Regions from separate parts of the Streptomyces sp. NPDC058240 genome, predicted to be linked through region 2. Evidence: riboswitches for the same ligand, from Rfam matches in the RefSeq annotation. Region 2 holds a riboswitch; the other holds the start of a gene.
What was found. A riboswitch is a leader RNA that binds a small molecule or an ion and turns the genes downstream of it on or off. The one in region 2 is predicted to bind glycine.
Positions count from the first base shown of each region.

Region 1 (10,272 bases), on a different contig from region 2:
CCCACTATGCCGCTGCATGTTTCCCCGGCTCCCGCGCCCGCTCTGCGCAGCGTTCTCGCGGCACTCGGTTCACCCACCGCGGTCCGCGAAGCCCGCACACCCGCCCTCCGATCCGCCCAGGGGCCACTGAGTCCCGAACTCCCGCTCCCCGTCCACGTACTGGAGCGGATCGGTCCGAACGGGCTCGCTCCCGCCACCCGGCTGGCCGGGTGGCGGTTCCTGATCCGCAGCTCGGAGCAGGCCGTCGCCGCGGCAGACACCATGCTCACCGCGAACGGCTGGGCCTTCTCGCACTTCTTCGAGGGCCCCTACATCGCCTCGACCGAGCTCGCCCTGCGACAGGCCGAGACGGTGACACCGCACTACCAGCCGCGGCTGCTGTCCATCCCGGAGCTCTACATGCTGGCGCTGTGGCTGCACTGCGACGTCGAGGCCGACGCCTCCGGCGGGGCGCTCGCCCCCGCCGATCTTCTGGTTCCGCTGGCTCCCGCCCCACCGGGCATCGCGGCACATCGCCCGCACCGGGTCGCCGATCTGCTCCGCGTGATGACGCTGCGCATCACCCCCGGCCCCGGCCCCCTGCTCGGATCCCCGGCCTGAGAACCGGACCCCGCATCAGCACACCGTGCCCCGCCGCCGTCCCCGGTCGCGGGGCACAGTGCTGGAGGGGCGCACTTCGCGCCCGTCCGGACTAGCCCGGAACGACCACCCCGAACCACCCGAAGGGACAGTGCAGTTGCGGTGAACCGTCCGCGCGGGTGATGCGTCCTCCGGGTAAGGAGAAGTGCTGCTGCGAAATCCCTGCGGATTGACGCCCGTGGGGCAACACTGGGACCGGACCGATCGATACGGGGGGCGGCCATGAACACCTCATCCAGCCGCAGGACATTCACTACAACGCAGCGAAAGAACCCAGCCATGTGCCAGCACCAGCCACCATGCCCGACCGCCGACTCAGCCGACCGGGAAGCCGCCCGCCTGACGGCGCACCACCCAGAACAGGGCTGGAGCCTGCTGTGCAACGGAGTCCTGCTCTTCGAGGACACCGGTGAGCTGCTCCCGGACGGTCAGATCATCGCTCCGCACCGGCCCCTGGGGACCGATCGGGTGATGAAGGCCGCCTGACCGCGGCCGGTAGGAGTGGGGCCGGCCCGGAGAATTCTCCGAACCGGCCCCGACGCATGTCCGTGTCACACGGTGGCGCTCATGACTCAGTTGTCGTACTCGTCCAGCGGCGGGCAGGAGCAGACGAGGTTGCGGTCGCCGAAGGCGCCGTCGATCCGGCGCACCGGCGGCCAGTACTTGTCGGCGGCCGAGACTCCGGCCGGGAAGACCGCCACCTCACGGCTGTATCCGTGCTTCCACTCCCCGCCCAGCATCGCCGCGGTGTGCGGAGCGTTGTGCAGCGGGTTGTCGTCCGCGCTCCACTCGCCGGAGGCCACCTTCTCGACCTCGTCGCGAATGGCGATCATCGTGTCGCAGAACCGGTCGAGCTCCGCGAGGTTCTCGCTCTCGGTCGGCTCGATCATCAGCGTCCCGGCGACCGGGAACGACATGGTCGGCGAGTGGAAGCCGTAGTCGATCAGCCGCTTGGCGATGTCGTCGACGCTGACGCCGGTGGCCTTGGAGATCGGCCGCAGGTCCACGATGCACTCGTGCGCGACCAGACCGGCCGGGCCGTTGTACAGGATCGGGTAGTACGGTTCCAGACGCTTGGCGATGTAGTTGGCCGCGAGCACGGCGACCTGCGTCGCACGCTTCAGGCCCTCCCCGCCCATCAGGCGTACGTACGCCCAGGAGATGGGGAGAATGCCGGCCGAGCCCCACGGAGCGGCCGAGATCGGTCCGACGCCGGTCTCGGGGCCCGCCGAGGGCTGCAGCGGGTGGTTCGGCAGGTACGGCGCGAGGTGGGCGCGCACCCCGACCGGGCCGACGCCGGGGCCGCCGCCGCCGTGCGGGATGCAGAAGGTCTTGTGCAGGTTCAGGTGCGAGACGTCGCCACCGAACCGGCCCGGCCGGGCGAGGCCCACCAGCGCGTTGAGGTTGGCGCCGTCGACGTACACCTGGCCGCCGGCGTCGTGCACCTCGGCGCAGATGTCGGCGACGTGCTCCTCGAACACGCCGTGCGTCGACGGGTACGTGATCATGAGCACGGCGAGCTCGTCGCGGTGCTTCTCGATCTTGGCGCGGAGGTCCTCTATGTCGACCTCGCCGTCGTCGGCGGTCTTGACCACGACGACCTTCATGCCGGCCATCACGGCGCTGGCCGCGTTGGTGCCGTGCGCGGAGGACGGGATCAGGCAGACGGTGCGCTGCTCGTCACCGTTGGCCCGGTGGTACGCCCGTACGGCCAGCAGGCCCGCGAACTCGCCCTGCGAGCCCGCGTTCGGCTGGATGGAGACCGCGTCGTACCCGGTGACCTCGGCGAGGCGCTCCTCCAACTCACGGATGAGGGTGAGGAAACCCTGCACCTGCTCGGCCGGGGCGAAGGGGTGCAGCGCGCCGAACTCGGGCCAGGTGATCGACTCCATCTCGGTGGTCGCGTTCAGCTTCATGGTGCAGGAGCCGAGCGGGATCATGCCGCGGTCCAGCGCGTAGTCGCGGTCGGCGAGCTTGCGCAGGTAGCGCAGCATCGCGGTCTCGGAACGGTGCTGGTGGAAGACCGGGTGGGTGAGGATCTCGTCGGTGCGCAGCAGACCCTCGGGCAGCACGTCGGCAGCGCTGGCGTCCAGCTCCTCGATGTCCCCGTCGGCGCCGAAGGCGGCCCAGACGGCGGCGACCTGCGTACGCGTGGTGGTCTCGTCGCAGGCGAGGGAGACCAGGTCGGCGTCGACGAGCCGCAGGTTGACCCCGCGCTCGCGGGCATCCGCGACGATGTCGGCGGCCTTCCCCGGGACGCGCACGGTGAGGGTGTCGAAGTGGGCGCCGGTCACGACGTCGATACCGGAGGCGCGCAGGCCCTCGGCCAGGATCGTCGCGTAGCGGTGGGTGCGCCGGGCGATCGTCCGCAGCCCGTCCGGGCCGTGGTAGACGGCGTACATTCCGGCCATGACGGCGAGGAGCACCTGGGCGGTACAGATGTTGCTGGTGGCCTTTTCGCGGCGGATGTGCTGCTCGCGGGTCTGCAGGGCCAGCCGGTAGGCCTTGTTGCCGTCCGCGTCGACGGAGACTCCGACGAGACGGCCGGGAAGGCTGCGGGCGAACTTCTCGCGTACGGCCATGAAGCCGGCGTGCGGTCCGCCGAAGCCCATCGGCACACCGAAGCGCTGCGTGGTGCCGACCGCGATGTCCGCACCCAGGTCACCGGGCGAGGTGAGCAGGGTGAGGGCCAGCAGGTCGGCGGCGACCGTGACGATCGCACCCAGTTCGTGGGCCTGCTCGATGACGGGTTCGATGTTCCGCACCGCCCCGGACGCGCCCGGGTACTGCACCAGGACGCCGAAGACACCGCGCTCGGCGATCTCCGCCGGGATGCCGTCGGACAGGTCGGCGACGACGACCTCGACACCGGTCGGCTCGGCGCGGGTCTCGATGACCGCGATCGTCTGCGGCAGGGTGTCGGTGTCGACGAGGAAGACGCCGTCCTTGACCTTGCCGACGCGCCGGGAGAGGGCCATGGCCTCGGCGGCCGCGGTGCCCTCGTCGAGCAGGGAGGCGCCGGAGGTGGGCAGCCCGGTCAGCTCGGCGACCATCGTCTGGAAGTTGAGGAGCGCCTCCAGGCGGCCCTGCGAGATCTCCGGCTGGTACGGCGTGTAGGCCGTGTACCAGGCGGGGTTCTCCATGACATTGCGCAGGATCACCGGCGGGGTGAAGGTGCCGTAGTAGCCGAGTCCGATCATCGGGGCCAGCACCTGGTTGCGGTCCGCGAGGGCGCGCAACTCGGCGAGGACCTCGGCCTCGGTACGCGCGGTCGGCAGCCCGAGTGCCTCCGTGCTCTTGATGACGTCGGGCACGGCGGCCGCGGTGAGCTCGTCCAGCGAGCCGTAACCGACCTGGGCGAGCATCTTCGACTGCGCCTCGGCATCGGGTCCGATGTGGCGCTGCTCGAACGGAATGCCCTGCTCCAGCTGGGAGAGCGGAGTGCGACGGGGGGTCATGGTGGAGGCCTCCTGGTCTGTCACGACCTGCGAGGGGCACCACGGCGCGGGTGCCCGAACGGCCTCCCCCTCTGTCATCTCAACCTGAGAGCTTCACCGGCACGCCCTGCGGCATACCGGTTTTCACCGTCGGTGAGGAAAGGAATCGCACCGGCACTCGGCCGCACGAAACCCGCCCTGCTTTCCAGAGTGACCTCGTCCGTGCGGTACGGGGGCCTGAGAGATTCCGGGGAGGATTTGCTCCTTCGGCGCCTCCGGATCAGCTCCGGAGGACTCTCCCGCACGGGGTCAGCAGCCATCACCAGCCTACCAGCGGGGTTCATGGCTGATTTCTCGAGTGGCCAACCACCCGGATCTGCCCTTTTGTAGTGCTTGTGGAGTAGCCGCGACCAGTGGGAGGGACCGTGCAGACCGACATCGATCCGCGCAGCCTGATCGGCCGCAAGGCGTTCGACCGCAAGGGCACCAAGATCGGGACCGTGGACGAGGTGTACCTCGACGACGCGACCGGTGTGCCCGAGTGGGCGGCCGTACGTACCGGACTCTTCAGCCGGGACGCGTTCGTCCCGCTGGAACCCAGCGAATTCGTGGAGGATTCGCTCCGCATCCCCTTCGACCGCGCGCTGATCAAGGACGCGCCCGACTTCGGCGTCGGCCGCCATCTCTCACCGGAACAGGAGCTCCAGCTCTACCGGCACTACGGTCTGGACTCCCCGCCCGAGGAGGCCGGCCCGGACAGGGACTTCGGCAGACTGGCCGGCCAGGACGAGTAGTCCACCGGGTCCCGCACCAACGGCAGCGGATCGGCCGGCCGGAGTTCCGGGTCGTCGATCCGGAACGTACGCACCCGGCCGGGCGCCGACTCGGGCTCCTCGAACCGCACGGTCACCCGGCCGACGCCGCTGCCCTGCACCCAGCCATGGCCGTATGCGTCATGGCGTACGTCGTGTCCGGCGGGCCAGCGCCGCGCGGCGCGCTGCTCGGCGGTCTCCTCGGCCTCCGCCCGGGGATCGTCCGGCGGCTCGGCCCCGTCGTCCCCGGACGGCGTCGTCTCCGCGGCCGGATCCTCGGTCGCGGCCCGCTCACCGGCGGCCTGGGCGAAGAGATCCTCCTGCGTGTAGTCGGCAAGCCCCGTCACGCCCACTCCGAGGAGCCGGACGCCTCCGGTGGTGTCCACTGCCTCCAGGAGCCGTGCGGCGGCCTCACGGACCACCGTGGGGTCGTCCGTGGGCCCCCGCAGCGTCTCGGACCGCGTGAGCGTCGAGAAGTCGTACCGACGCACCTTCAGCACCACCGTCCGCCCGGACCGCCCCGCGCCCCGCAGCCGCTGGACGCATCGGCCGGCCAGTCGCTCGACCTCCGTCCTGATCCGCACCCGGTCGTGCAGGTCGGCGTCGAAGGTGTCCTCGACCGACACCGATTTCGCGTCCCGCTCCGCGACCACCGGCCGGTCGTCGTACCCGAACGCCATGCGGTGGAGCGAGCCGCCGTGCGCCTTCCCCAGCAGGCGTACGAGCTCGTCCTCTCCCGCCTCGACCAAGTCGTCGACCGTGGTCATCCCGGCACGGCGCAGATGGTCCGCCGTCGCCGGCCCGACACCGGGGAGAATCCGCACCGACATGGGTGCGAGCAGTGCCCGCTCCGTGCCCGGTTCCATGAGCAGCAGGCCGTTCGGTTTCGCCTCCTCCGAAGCGATCTTGGCCAGCATCTTGGAACCGGCAAGCCCCACCGAGCCGGTGAGCCCGGTGACCGCCTTGATGGCCGTACGCAGCTGCTCGCCGATCTCCAGCGCCGAAGCCGTGTCGTCGGCCGTCCCGCCGGCCTCCAGGTCGACGAAGGCCTCGTCCAGGCTGAGGGGCTCCACCAGCGGGGAGAGCCGCGCGAGCAGCTCCATCACCTGGTCGCTCACCGTCCGGTACAGCTGGAAGCGGGGCACCAGATAGGCCGCGTTGGGCGCCAGCCGCCGCGCCTGCGCCATGGGCATGGCCGAGTGCACCCCGAAGCGTCGCGCCTCGTACGAGGCGGTGGCGACGACTCCGCGTGGTCCCAGTCCGCCGACCACGACCGGCTTGCCGCGCAGGCTCGGCTTCGCCGCCTGCTCGGCAGAGGCGTAGAAGGCATCCATGTCCAGATGCAGGATGGTGGGCGCGGCTCTCACATCAATCGATGCTGCCCTACGGCACTGACAATCACCGCGCCCGAACCGTCGGCCGGGTCAGCCGGCGCGGTTGCGGCGCCGCGCGAGCTCATCGGTGGGGTTGTTCCCGATGAGGGTCTCGCCCGTGTCCACCCGCTCGCCGTGCAGCTGCGAGAGAGCGGCGTCCACGTCCTGCCACACCACGCCCACCGCGATACCGAAGACCCCCTGGCCGCCCTGGAGCAGGCTGACGACCTCGTCGGGCGAGGAGCACTCGTAGACCGTCGCCCCGTCGCTCATCAGCGTCATCCGCTCAAGGTCCTGGAATCCCCGGGCCCGCAGATGCTGAACCGTGGTGCGGATGTTCTGGAGTGCCACACCCGTGTCCAGGAAGCGCTTCACGATCTTCAGCAGGACGACGTCCCGGAAGCTGTAGAGCCGCTGTGTGCCGGAGCCGTACGCCGGGCGCACGCTCGGCTCCACCAGACCCGTGCGCGCCCAGTAGTCGAGCTGCCGGTAGGTGATCCCGGCAGCCGCGCAGGCGGTCGGCCCGCGGTAGCCGATGTCGTTGGCCGATGCCACTCCGTCCCCCGCCACCGCCGCCGGTTGAACCGGTTGCATGATGGTGTGGTCGGCTGTACTCCCCTGCTGCGGATACGGCCCACCCGCTGCCGTACCGTCGCCGCTGCTTCTCACGCCGACCTCCGTCCTAGACCTGCCATCTCGAAGGTAGGCAGTCACTCGGGGTGCGTCAACGATCGCCACACTCGGCACGCCGAGTGATAATCACCCTGAGGGTGGTTTCCCGTGACTCACGAGCGGGAAAGGCTTGCCGGATGCGCTGACGGCGGCCCCGAAGAACGGTCACTGACTGTTGGTGCCGAAATCCTCCGGAGAGATCTGATCGAGGAACTCGCGGAATTTCTCCACCTCATCCTCCTGCTCGTCCGGGATGGCGATGCCGGCGTCGTCGAGCACCCCGTCACTGCCGTAGATCGGCGTTCCGGTACGCAATGCGAGCGCTATGGCGTCGGACGGCCGCGCGCTCACCTCGACCCCGCTGGCGAAGACCAGCTCCGCGTAGAAGACCCCTTCCCGGAGGTCCGTGATGCGGACCTCGGTGAGCTCCTGGCCGACGGCCTCGAGCACGTCCTTGAAGAGATCATGGGTCAGCGGCCTGGCCGGAGCCATGCCCTGCTGGGCGAAGGCGATCGCGGTCGCCTCACCAGGACCGATCCAAATGGGGAGGTACCGGTCGCCTCCCACTTCACGCAGGAGCACGATCGGTTGGTTGGAGGGCATTTCCACCCGGACACCCACAACGTCGAGCTCGTTCACACAGCAACCCTAGGACGTGCCCGGCAGGTTTGGGTAGTCGGGCACCGGCGTGATCAGTGGAGCCGGATGTGCAGAGCGCTCTGGACAAGGGCCGAATGAAGCCTCACGGACAGCTCCGCGAGCTCTTTCGCGGTGGCCTCCGCATAGGCTCTGGTCTGCGGATTCCGGTGCCGGCGCAAGGGCGCGACCACCTGCTCGATGAGCCCCACCTCGCGATCCGCGGCCGCTCGCATGGCACGCAGGTGACGCGGTTCCAGACCGAACCTGCCCAGATCCGCCACAAGCTTGGCGACTGTGACCATCTCGGCGTCGTAACCGCCCTCGGCGGTCGGAACGACCAGGCCGTACGACTCCCACTCGTCCAGGTCGCTCTCGGCGACCTCGGCGGCCGCCAGCAGCTCGGCACGGCCGATCCGGGCCGCGGTGGCCCGTCCGGGCTCCGCCTCCCAGCCGCCGCCGGTCAGGTCCCGCGGGCCGCCCCCGGACGGGAGGGCGGCCTGTTCACCACGGGCGAGGGCATCCAGATGCTCACGGATGACCTTCAGCGGGAGGTAGTGGTCCCGCTGCATGCGCAGCACCTGAGCCAGCCGCTCCACATCGGCACCACGGAACTTGCGATAGCCGGACGGGGTCCGCTGCGGCTCGACGAGCCCTTCGGCCTCCAGGAACCGAATCTTGGAGATCGTGACCTCGGGGAACTCGTCCCGCAGCCGCAGGAGCACCGTGCCGATGCTCATCGGGCCGTCATCGGCGGTGGCGGTGCCGGCCACGGCACCGCCCGTCGGTGTTCTCAGCATGGACCTTCCCTGACGGGTCAGATACCGCGCTGGCTCGCGTAGAAGACCAGCCGGTACTTGCCGATCTGTACTTCGTCGCCGTTGGACAGGGCGACGGAGTCAATGCGCTCACGGTTGACGTAGGTGCCGTTCAGGCTGCCCACGTCCCCGACCGTGAAGCTGCCGTCGGGGCTCCTGCGGAACTCCACATGCCGCCGCGACACCGTCACGTCGTCGAGGAAGATGTCGCTCTGCGGGTGGCGGCCGGCCGTGGTCAGCTCACCGTCCAGCAGGAAGCGGCTGCCGGAGTTCGGACCACGACGCACCACCAAGAGCGCCGAGCCGAGCGGAAGGGCATCGACGGCGGCCTGCGCCTCGGGCGAGAGGGACGGAACGGCCGTCTGCCCGGTGACCTCCGCCTCGTACGCCTCAAGACCGGAGATGGAGATCGTCGAGGTCGTCTCCGAGGCACGCTCGGGAACCCCACCCCTCAGCGGCGCACCGCAGTTGGAGCAGAAACGACTGGCCTCGGCGTTGCGATGTCCGCACCTCGTACAGACCGGCATGGACGAACCCTCCTGCCTGGGCGCGAACTCTCCACCCGTACGTGAGGTCGACGACTCTCCGAAACCTATGCGGCCGGGACCGGCAGGGTCAACAGACGACGCGCCGGAAGCTCCCGAATTGTCACTGTCCGTACCCGACACCTGATCACGGAAGAGCGGGCGCTCCGTGCCCTGCTCGTCCGCCTGGCCATGGCGCGGTGCGCGATGGCGGGCAGCCTCGTCTCGAGCGCTCTTGCCGAACAACTTCCCAAACAACTTCACGGGCGCTTCCCCTTGACCGAAATAGACCCGCCCGTGGGGCAGGACGAACCCTGAATGAACACACCTGCCGACCCGGACATCCTCACAACGTCCGTATCCACTCGACAGTTTCCACCACGCACCACCAATACGATGCGGCGACCCCCCGCAACCTCGCGTCCGTATCCTTCGTCCCCTCCGCGTCGGGGCCTCACTGGGACGACGACCGAGCGTAGTCAGGCTGCTTCGCCGGTCGCAAGGCGTCCACGACGATGTCGTCGGCCTGCGCGACCTGCACGGTGGCCTGCTCCTTCTCCAGCGTCTGCACCACACCGCCCGGAATGTTCAGCGCCGGCTCCAGATCCTGGGGCTTGCCGATCACCTCGAAGACGTATGGCGCGCTGATCTTATGGTCGTCGACCCTGACGTTGCCGCCGTCACCGGAGAAATATGTATTGGCGACCACACGCACTCCGTTGACCTCGATCGCCTCGGCGCCCGCCGCCCGCAGCTCCTGGAGTGCGTCGAGCAGCATGTCCGCCTTCACCCCGTCCCCGGGATCGTTGACGGTGAGCGTGATCCCGGGCCCGTGTGCCGCCACGGTGCCCGCGAGAACACCGAGTTGCCGTTCCTTCTCCACCGTCTGCTTGCGCGCCTCCTCGGCCTGGTCGGAGCTGTTCTCCAGCTCCGTGCGCTGAGCGGCCAGCCGCTGCTTCTCGTCCTCCAGGCGCTGTGTCCGGTCGTCCAGCTCGTCGAGGATCCGGACCAGATCCTCCTGCCGGGCACCCCGCAGTGCGCTGTTGTCACTGTTGGACCGCACCTGAATGGCCAGTCCGAGACCGAGAACGAACAGCAGTACCGCGACGATGAGTTGAGCCCGCGTCACCCGCGGCGGCCACAGTCCGGCGATCAGCCGCTGACGACCGGTGAGGTCATTGGCGGAGCCCGCAGTCTGCTCGCCGGCGTGCTCCGTGTCGTCGGGAAGTTCTTCGTTGCTCATCGGCCTCAGGCCCGGAAGACGTGCCGACGGATGGCCGCGGCGTTGGAGAAGATCCGGATCCCGAGCACGACCACCACACCGGTGGACAGCTGCGCTCCGACGCCCAGCTTGTCGCCCA
Region 1 is NZ_JBHVWT010000058.1:14,068-24,339, forward strand. It holds gene ACFVX4_RS37345 (hypothetical protein) at 7-600, shown strand; gene ACFVX4_RS37350 (DUF5999 family protein) at 919-1,125, shown strand; gene gcvP (aminomethyl-transferring glycine dehydrogenase) at 1,212-4,097, opposite strand; glycine riboswitch at 4,292-4,388, opposite strand; gene ACFVX4_RS37360 (PRC-barrel domain-containing protein) at 4,502-4,870, shown strand; gene ACFVX4_RS37365 (DNA polymerase IV) at 4,795-6,255, opposite strand; gene ACFVX4_RS37370 (MerR family transcriptional regulator) at 6,313-6,930, opposite strand; gene ACFVX4_RS37375 (bifunctional nuclease family protein) at 7,099-7,572, opposite strand; gene ACFVX4_RS37380 (MerR family transcriptional regulator) at 7,626-8,369, opposite strand; gene ACFVX4_RS37385 (FHA domain-containing protein) at 8,387-9,175, opposite strand; gene ACFVX4_RS37390 (DUF881 domain-containing protein) at 9,366-10,154, opposite strand; gene ACFVX4_RS37395 (small basic family protein) at 10,160-10,272, opposite strand, start outside.
Region 1: linked by a shared signal. The riboswitch ahead of gcvP (aminomethyl-transferring glycine dehydrogenase) and the one ahead of gcvT (glycine cleavage system aminomethyltransferase GcvT) in region 2 are both predicted to bind glycine.

Region 2 (10,272 bases):
CTGCTCGGCGCCGCGTAGGGAAGATGATCGATTCCGGCCGGATCGCCCTGCGCTGTGAAGGCGCGAACGCCCTGGTCGGGCCGATCGTCCCGACCACGTTCATGATCTCGGTGCCGCCGGACGAGGTGAACCGGGCCGGCGAGGTGCTCGGCAGAATTCCGAAGTGCCGGGTCCTGGAAGCGATCACCGGACCGTCGAACATGCTGCTGACGATGTGGTTCCGCAGTACCGCCGAGATCGCGCCCTTCGAGGCCGCGCTGGTCCGCGAGCTCCCGTCCGTCGTCATCGCGGACCGATTCGTCAGCCTCCGGACGTACAAGCGGGGTGGCCACATCCTCGATGCGGAGGGGCGGAGCACCGCGTTGATCCCGCCGGCGTCGATCTTTGCCGGGCCGAACTGACCGGGCGGCGGGCGGCGGGCGGTGCTACGGGCACCCTGTAGCGGACGGCCTCGTCCGAGGCGGATGTCGAGGCCCGGGTGGCGAGGCTGTCCGCCCCGGATCACGGGCGATCCAGCTCACCGCTTCCGTGACCCCCCATGCACCGGCGCTGTGGGTGGCGATCGCATCGGTGGCCTGTCTGATCGCGGTACCGGCACTGTTCCGTCAGATCGCGGGTGCGGAGGAACGGGAGCCGCACCCTGATCAGGGCTATTTTCTCAGCACTCGATGATGTTCACCGCGAGCCCGCCCCGCGCGGTCTCCTTGTACTTCACGCTCATGTCCGCACCGGTCTCCTTCATGGTCTTGATGACCTTGTCGAGGGAGACCTTGTGGCTGCCGTCGCCGCGCAGTGCCATCTTCGCCGCCGTGACCGCCTTCACCGCGGCCATGCCGTTGCGCTCGATGCACGGGATCTGGACGAGACCGCCGACCGGGTCGCAGGTCAGGCCGAGGTTGTGTTCCATGCCGATCTCGGCGGCGTTCTCGACCTGTTCGGGAGTGCCACCGAGGACCTCGGCAAGGGCGCCCGCCGCCATGGAGCAGGCGGAGCCGACCTCGCCCTGGCAGCCGACCTCGGCGCCGGAGATGGACGCGTTCTCCTTGAAGAGCATGCCGATGGCCCCGGCGGCGAGGAGGAAGCGGACGACGCCGTCCTCCTTCTCCGCCTCGGTGGCGCCGCCGGCCGCGAAGTTCATGTAGTAGTGCAGCACCGCCGGGATGATGCCCGCGGCGCCGTTGGTGGGCGCGGTGACGACCCGGCCGCCCGCCGCGTTCTCCTCGTTGACCGCCATCGCGTAGAGGGTGATCCACTCCATCGCGTGGGCCTGCGGGTCGCCCTCGGCACGCAGCTGGCGGGCGGTGTTCGCGGCGCGGCGGCGGACCTTGAGACCGCCGGGCAGGATGCCCTCGCGGGACATGCCGCGCGAGACGCAGGCCTGCATGACCCGCCAGATGTCCAGCAGACCCGAGCGGATCTCGTCCTCGGTGCGCCAGGCCCGCTCGTTCTCCAGCATCAGCGAGGAGATGGACAGGCCGGTGTCCTTCGAGAGCCGAAGCAGTTCGTCGCCGGTACGGAAGGGGTACTTCAGCACGGTGTCGTCGAGCACGATCCGGTCCTCGCCCACCGCGTCCTCGTCCACGACGAAGCCGCCGCCGACCGAGTAGTACGTCTTCTCCAGGAGAAGGGCGCCCTCGCGGCCGAAGGCGAAGATCGTCATGCCGTTGGCGTGGTACGGGAGGGCCTTGCGGCGGTGCAGGATCAGCTGCTTGTCGGCGTCGAAGTCGATCTCGTGCATGCCGAGGAGGTTGATCCGGCCCGTGGTGCGGATCTGCTCCACCCGCTCGTCGGCGGACTCCACGTCGACGGTGCGGGGCGATTCGCCCTCCAGGCCGAGCAGGACGGCCTTGGGGGTGCCGTGGCCGTGACCGGTCGCACCGAGCGAGCCGTACAGCTCGGCGCGTATCGAGACGGTGTGGGCGATCAGGCCCTCGTTCTTCAGCCGGCGCGCGAACATGCGGGCGGCGCGCATCGGGCCGACCGTATGGGAGCTGGACGGGCCGATGCCGATCGAGAACAGGTCGAAGACCGAGATGGCCACGGGTGACTCCTCAAGGGTTGGTAGACGTCGTCGTCTGCCGGGTGGTGCGGGACGGACCGGTGGGTACGAAGAGCGCGGGACAAGGGCGGGGGCACCGTGCTCACTCTTCAGTGTGCGCGGTGCCCCCACCCGACGTGCAAACTGCGGGTGACCTACTTGAGGCCGGGGTACAGCGGGAACTTGTCGGCCAGCGCGACGACGCGGGCCTTCAGCGCGTCCGCGTCGTAGGACGGCTTGAGCGCGGCGGCGATGATCTCCGCGACCTCGGTGAAGTCCTCGGCCTGGAAACCGCGGGTCGCCAGGGCCGGCGTACCGATCCGCAGACCCGAGGTGACCATCGGCGGCCGCGGGTCGTTCGGGATGGCGTTCCGGTTGACCGTGATGCCCAGCTCGTGCAGCCGGTCCTCGGCCTGCTGGCCGTCCAGCTCGGAGTTGCGCAGGTCGACGAGGACCAGGTGGACGTCCGTACCGCCGGACAGCACGGAGACACCGACCTCGGTGACGTCCGGCTGGACCAGGCGCTCGGCGAGGATGCGGGCGCCGTCCAGGGTGCGCTGCTGGCGCTCCTTGAACTCCTCGGTCGCCGCGACCTTGAACGAGACCGCCTTGGCCGCGATCACGTGCTCCAGCGGGCCGCCCTGCTGGCCAGGGAAGACCGCCGAGTTGATCTTCTTGGCGAGCTCCTGCGTCGACAGGATGACGCCACCGCGCGGACCGCCGAGGGTCTTGTGCGTGGTGGTCGTGACGACGTGGGCGTGCGGCACCGGGTTGGGGTGCAGACCCGCGGCCACCAGACCGGCGAAGTGCGCCATGTCGACCATCAGGTACGCGCCGACCTCGTCCGCGATGCGGCGGAAGGCGGCGAAGTCCAGCTGACGCGGGTACGCGGACCAGCCGGCGACGATCAGCTTCGGCTTGGACTCCTTGGCCAGACGCTCGACCTCGGCCATGTCCACGACGCCGGTCTCGTCGACGTGGTACGGGATCACGTTGTAGAGCTTGCCGGAGAAGTTGATCTTCATGCCGTGGGTCAGGTGACCGCCGTGGGCGAGGCTCAGGCCCATGATCGTGTCGCCCGGCTTGAGCAGCGCGAACATCGCGGCGGCGTTGGCCTGCGCACCGGAGTGCGGCTGGACGTTCGCGGCCTCGGCGCCGAACAGCGCCTTGATGCGGTCGATGGCGATCTGCTCGACGACATCGACGTGCTCGCAGCCACCGTAGTAGCGGCGGCCGGGGTAGCCCTCGGCGTACTTGTTGGTGAGGACGGAGCCCTGAGCCTCCATGACCGCGACCGGAGCGAAGTTCTCCGAGGCGATCATTTCGAGGGTGGACTGCTGGCGGTGGAGCTCGGCGTCGACAGCGGCGGCGACGTCCGGGTCCAGCTCGTGGAGGGAGGAGTTGAGAAGCGACATCAGGTGGTCCCTTTGGGTCTTTAGTTGCCGGAGAACTCGGTGTACTCGTCGGCGGAGAGCAGGTCCTTCGGCTCCTCCGCCATACGTACCTTGAACAGCCAGCCGCCCTCGAAGGGAGCGGAGTTCACCAGCGACGGGTCGTCCACGACGTCCTGGTTCGCCGCGGTGACCTCTCCGGTCACCGGCGAGTACAGGTCGCTCACCGACTTGGTCGACTCCAGCTCGCCACAGGTCTCGCCCGCGGTCACCGTGTCACCGACCTCGGGGAGCTGGGCGTAGACGACGTCGCCGAGCGCGTTGGCCGCGTACTCGGTGATACCGATCGTGGCCACACCGTCCTCGACGGCCGACAGCCACTCGTGCTCCTTGCTGTAACGCAGCTGCTGGGGGTTGCTCATGACCTGAATTCTCCTGTACGCGGGGGAGTGCTGATGAACGGTGGTCTTACGGTGTGAGACGCGACTGCGTCACTTCTTCGGGGGCGCCGACGTCACTTCTGGCGCTTGTAGAACGGCAGCGCCACGACCTCGTACGGCTCGTGGGTGCCCCGGATGTCCACCCCGACGCCTGCGGTGCCGGGCGTGGCGTGCGCGGCGTCCACGTACGCCATGGCGATCGGCTTGCCCAGAGTGGGCGACGGGGCGCCCGAGGTGACCTCGCCGATGACCTCGGCGCCGGTCCCGCCCACGGCGACGACGGAGAAGCCGGCGCGCGGCACCCGGCGGCCCTCGGCGACCAGCCCGACCAGCTTGCGCGGCGGAGCGGTCTCGGCACGCTCGGCGGCGGCCTCAAGGGCCTTGCGGCCGACGAAGTCGCCCTCCTTCTCGAACTTCACGACCCGGCCGAGACCGGCGTCGAACGGGGTCAGTGCCGTGGTCAGCTCGTGTCCGTACAGCGGCATGCCCGCCTCCAGGCGCAGCGTGTCGCGGCAGGAGAGCCCGCACGGGATCAGGCCCCGGGAGGCGCCCGCCTCGGTCAGCGCCTTCCACAGCTGCTCGGCGTGGACGGGGGCGACGAACAGCTCGAAGCCGTCCTCACCGGTGTAGCCGGTACGGGCGATCAGCGCGGGGACCCCGGCGACCGTGCCGGGCAGTCCGGCGTAGTACTTCAGGCCGTCCAGGTCGGCGTCGGTGACGGCGGCGAGGATCGCGGGGGACTCGGGACCCTGGACGGCGAGCAGCGCGTACGCGTCGCGGTCGTCGCGGACCTCGGCGTCGAAGCCCTCGGCCCGCGCGGTCAGCGCGTCCAGCACGATCTGGGCGTTGCCCGCGTTGGCGACGACCATGTACTCCGTCTCGCCGAGCCGGTAGACGATCAGGTCGTCCAGGATGCCGCCGTCCTCGGCGCAGATCATGGTGTAGCGCGCGCGGCCCACGGAGACGGTGCCGATGTTGCCGACCAGCGCGAAGTTCAGGAGCGCCACGGCCCCGGGGCCGGTGACGGTGATCTCGCCCATGTGCGAGAGGTCGAAGAGGCCGGCCTTCGTGCGCACGGCGTTGTGCTCGTCGCGCTCACTGGCGTAGCGCAGCGGCATGTCCCAGCCCGCGAAGTCGGTCATCGTGGCGCCCAGCGAGCGATGCAGGGCATCGAGGGCGGTGAGACGGGGGGCGGTGCTCATGGATATGGCTCCCAGGGCATGACGACGAGGACGATCCCTCCCCATCTGTCATCGGAACCTGAGAGGTTCGCCGAGAGCCCCGGAAGGGTTCGGCTTGCACCTTGGGTGGAGCCGCGCAGCGGCCCGCTTTTCAGATCTGCCTCATCCACGCGGTACGGGGCCTGAGAGATTCAAGGGAGGAACTTGCTCCTTCGGCGCCCGGCACATGCAGTGACCGGAACTCTCCCGCGCGGATTCGAACGGCCTTTATGCAGTTGGCCGGGTCATCATCGCACGCATCGCGCCGGAGTGGGGCCTCGGTCCCCCACCGGAAATCAGCGGCGTGGACGGTTGTGCCGCATTACCTTTTCTTTACACTTCAGGGGCATACGTGGGGTGAGCCGACAGGGGGAGGGCGATGACGTTGCAGCGGTACGCGACGACCGCGGGGGTCGCGCACGGCGCGATGCCCGCACAGCCGGGGGCTCCGGTGAGGGAGGCGCCAGGCGCGCACGCGCCCGTCGTGCGGGATCTCCGGGAGCGGTCCGGGCGCAGCCCGCGCGGCCTGCGCTTCGCGGCCGGTGACGTGGTGGTGGTCTCCGGGCTGCCCGGCAGCGGCAAGTCGACGCTCATCCGGCGGGCGGTGACGACGGCCCACGCCATCGACTCCCAGGACACCCGTGACCGCTGGGCGCGGGTCATGCCCCGCTTACTTCCCTACGCCCTCTACCGCCCGCTCGTCCGCGCCGCCCACTACTGGGGGCTCTGGCGGGTGCTGCGTTCCGGGGAGTCCGCCGTCGTCCACGACTGCGGAACACAGGCATGGGTGCGCGGCTGGCTGGCCCGTGACGCGCGGCGCCGGGGCCGGGTCCTGCACCTCGTTCTGCTCGACGTCACGCCGCAGACGGCCAGGGAGGGCCAGCGCGAGCGCGGACGCGGCGTATCGGGATACGCCTTCGCCCGGCACCGCAGGGCGGTGGGCAGGCTGCTGAGGGCGGCCGAGACGGGCCTGCTGCCGCCCGGCTGCGCCTCGGCGGTGCTGCTGGACCGGGAGGCGGCGGGGAGGCTCGGCCGGATCACCTTCGCGGACGGGCGGCTCGGGGCCGGGTAGCCGGGGCCGGGGCAGCCGTCGGGGCGGGCGTTAATCTTCTGCCGGAAAGCTTGGGCGAGAAGGGGAAGCAGTGGACGTTCCGGCACAGGTCCAGTCCCATCCGCAGGGCGGATGGCCGGCCAATGAGCTCGAAGAAGTGCTGATGGCCTCGGTGGGCATCCCGGAGGCGGGCGGACGGCTCGTCGAGGTGCTCGGACGCAGCCATGTCTGGGTGCCCCTGCCCAATGGCGGCGGACCCGACTCGGCGGACCTGGACCTGCCGACGATGGAGATCGAGGGCGCTCCGTACGTCCCCGTGTTCAGCTCCGAACAGCAGTTCCTCACCTGCGTCGGTACCCAGATGTCCTTCACCGTCGCGCCCGCCCGCGACTTCGCCCGAGGGCTGCCGCCGCAGCTCGGCATGGCCGTGAACCCGGGCGGCGCGGTCGGGATGCCGCTGCCGCCCCCCGCCGTGGCCGAGCTCTGCCGGGCCGGACGCACCCCGCTGGACGGGCCGGCCAGCGGCGGCAGGGTCCGGCTGTACGAACCGGACTGGAGGGAGGAGCCCGTCGACTTCCTCGCCGCGGCGGCCGGGGAGTTCGAGGAGAGCGGTGTCGTGCTCTCCGCCCGCCGGGCGCTGGCCAGCATCGAGGGCGGCGACCCCGTCCTCTTCATCGGCGTCGAGTTCTCCACCTGGGAAGGCGCGGGGCGCAATGCCCCGATGGACGCCCTCGGCCGTGCTCTGGGCCGGGTCGAGGTGCCCTGGGTGGTCAATCTCGTCCTGCTCGATGTGGCACAGGACCCGGTCGGCGACTGGATACGGGAGAAGATCCAGCCGTTCTACCAGCGGGCGGGCCAGTAGCCCCGGCGCGGCGCCCGCGGCGGGCACCGGCGTGGAGCACCGCTTCGACCCATGGCGTCAAGTCGGTGTCAGGACCGGCGCATAAGCTGGTTTCATGGCTGGTGCCTCGGCATCATGCCGCACCCGTGTGCCCGGGAGCGGCCGGCCGACACAGTGGATCGAAGAGGGGCGGGACCAGGTGAGTGCGTCAGGCACCGCGGCGGCCGGGCAGGTCGAGCACATGCTGCGCCAAGTGACGCCCGGACGCTACGACGCGTACGAGGCACTGCTGCAGGCCCTCGTGAACGGCCGGATCTGGATGCTCCTCTGGCACGGCCAGGCGGGCTCGCCCGACGCCCAGTACGGGAACATGGAGGTCGACGGCCTCGGCTACGCCCCCTGTGTGACCTCCGCCCAGGAGCTCTCCGCCAGCGGCTGGAACCGCGCCCATGAGCTGGTCGGCGGCCTGGACATCGCCCGCGCACTCTTCCCCGACCGCTGGGGCATCTGGCTCAACCCGCACGCCCCGGGCGGCGGCGTCGGCATCCCCTGGCTGGACCTGCGCCGGATCGCCACCGGTCTCGACCGGATGCCCGCGGGCCCGCTCCGGCTCACCGAACCGGCCATCGAGATCCCGCAGTTCTACGCCCTGCTCACGCAGAACGCCCACCACACCCCGGCCATCCGCTCGCTGCGCCGCGCCTGGGTGCAGCCCGCGCTCGGGGTCCCGTACCTCACCATCGGTCTCGACCTCTACGACACCAGCCCGCCCTCGGTGGACGCGGCGCGTGCGATGATGCAGCAGTCGATCTCCGCCGTCCCGGACGGGCTGCCCGTCTCCACCGTCGCGATGTCCGACGAGTACGACCCGGTCGCGATGTGGCTGCGCGCCAACGCCCGCCCGTTCTACGACCGCGAGGCGCATGCCCCTGCGGCCCCCGTCGCGGGCTACGGCTACCCGCCGCAGGGCGCGTACTGACCCTTCCGGGACTGTTCGCCCCCCGGAGTCCGGAATGCGGGTGTGCGTTCCGGAATTCCCTAACGCGGCCATAAGTCATCAACTCCCCGAATGTCGGCGCGCGTTCACCTGCCCCGTGCCGTAACCGGCCACATGTGTCCGAGATTTCCGTGCTGGGTATGTCTGGTGGTGAAAGCGTCGCGAATCTGCGCGCGTGCCCCCTTCCACCTCAACTGACCTGTGTTCGGGGGGCGTTCACTTCCGTCCGGATAACGGAACACCCAGGACCGCATCACGGTTAGGCATCCATTCGCCTGTCGGTATGGCTACCTGTAGTGACGGCAATGAAGACTCCCGCAGCAAGGGCGTCTTGCCGCCTCTGCGTACGACTGACTGATCGTGCCGCCACAGCGGCCAGTTCGGCCCGGCCACCGCCGGTTGAGAGGGGTCCTTGCCACGATGACGGCACCACTGCACGAGCCGACCACGGAAGCGGATCCGATCGCGGCCGGCGGTCCCGCAGTCGACTCCGGGGTGAAGAAGGTCGAGGGGCGCTCCCTCAAGCAGATCGCCTGGAACCGCCTCAAGCAGGACAAGGTCGCTCTGACGGGTGGCATCGTTGTCCTCGTCCTGATCGTGGTGGCGGTCTTCGCGCCACTCATCGTCGGCCTGCTGGGGCATCCGCCGAACGATTTCCACCAGGACATGCTCGACCCGCTGACCAATCTCCCCACGGGCGACCTCGGTGGCGTGAGCGGCGACTACCTCTTCGGCGTCGAGCCCAACAAGGGCCGCGACATCTTCAGCCGGATCGTCTACGGCGCCCGGATCTCGCTGCTCGTGGCCTTCCTGGCGGCCCTGGTCGCCGTCGCCCTCGGCACCCTCTTCGGGATCATCGCCGGATACTTCGGCGGCTGGGTGGACGCGGTGATCAGCCGGGTCATGGACGTGCTGCTGTCCTTCCCGCAGCTCCTCTTCATCATCTCCCTGGTCTCGGTCCTGCCCGACGATCTGCTCGGCCTGACCGGCAGCGGCGTACGCATCGCCGTACTCGTCGCCGTCATCGGCTTCTTCGGCTGGCCGTACGTGGGACGCATCGTCCGGGGTCAGACGCTCTCCCTGCGCGAGCGCGAGTACGTGGAGGCGGCGCGCAGCCTCGGCGGCGGACGGACCCACATCCTCTTCCGTGAACTGCTGCCCAACCTGGTCGCGCCGATCACCGTCTACGCGACGCTCATGATCCCCACCAACATCCTCACCGAAGCGGCCCTCAGCTTCCTCGGTGCAGGTGTCCGGCCGCCCACCGCCTCCTGGGGCGGGATGCTGCGGGACGCGCTGGAAACGTACGAGCACGACCCGATGTTCATGGTCTTCCCCGGCGTGACGATCTTCATCACCGTGCTGGCCTTCAACCTCTTCGGGGACGGGCTGCGCGATGCCCTGGACCCCAAGGGGACCCGATAGCCCACGACTTGCCCCTGCCGCATCGTCAGGTGGCTTTTCCCATGGTTCTCCGGCAAGCAACGGCCTGGGACCGCGATCTCGGAGGTTGCGAGAAAATGTCCACAGTTACCTCGAAACGACGGCTCACCGCTGGTGCGGCCCTCGTGGTCGCGGCGCTGATGACCACCTCGGCGTGCGGCGGCGGCGACAGCGAAGGCGGCGGCAAGTCGAAGGGCGCCGGCTTCAACGCGGCGTTCAACAAGGTCGCCAACCCGTCCACCAAAAAGGGTGGAACGCTGAAGATGATCGGCAAGCAGGACCTCGACTCCGCCGACCCCCAGCGTGCCTACTACGGCATGGCCTGGGACTTCATGCGCTTCTACACCCGCCAGTTGGTCTCGTACGACACCAAGCCGGGCGCCGGTTCCACCAAGCTGGTCGGTGACCTGGCCACCGGCCCCGGTGAGATCACGGACGGCGGCAAGACCTACACGTACAAGCTGCGTGATGGCCTGACCTGGGAGGACGGCTCCAAGCTGACCTCCAAGGACGTCAAGTACGGCATCGAGCGCATCTGGGCGACGGACACCATCACCGGTGGCCCGCAGTACCTGAAGCAGACGCTGGACCCCAAGGGCGAGTACAAGGGCCCCTACAAGGACAAGTCCGCGGACAAGCTCGGTCTCAAGACGATCGAGACGCCCGACGACAACACCATCATCTTCAAGCTGCCCAAGCCCAACGGTGACTTCGAGCAGTTCCTCGCCATGCCGTCCGGCTCGCCCGTGAAGGCGTCGAAGGACACCGGGGCGAAGTACACCCAGCGCCCGTTCTCCGCCGGCCCGTACAAGTTCGAGTCGTACAAGCCGGGCAAGAACATCGTGCTCGTC
Region 2 is NZ_JBHVWT010000030.1:6,533-16,804, forward strand. It holds gene ACFVX4_RS30835 (Lrp/AsnC family transcriptional regulator) at 1-401, shown strand, start outside; gene ACFVX4_RS30840 (L-serine ammonia-lyase) at 659-2,041, opposite strand; gene glyA (serine hydroxymethyltransferase) at 2,194-3,453, opposite strand; gene gcvH (glycine cleavage system protein GcvH) at 3,474-3,851, opposite strand; gene gcvT (glycine cleavage system aminomethyltransferase GcvT) at 3,944-5,071, opposite strand; glycine riboswitch at 5,212-5,309, opposite strand; gene ACFVX4_RS30860 (AAA family ATPase) at 5,469-6,161, shown strand; gene ACFVX4_RS30865 (enhanced serine sensitivity protein SseB) at 6,232-7,002, shown strand; gene ACFVX4_RS30870 (enhanced serine sensitivity protein SseB C-terminal domain-containing protein) at 7,181-7,960, shown strand; gene ACFVX4_RS30875 (ABC transporter permease) at 8,399-9,403, shown strand; gene ACFVX4_RS30880 (ABC transporter substrate-binding protein) at 9,499-10,272, shown strand, end outside.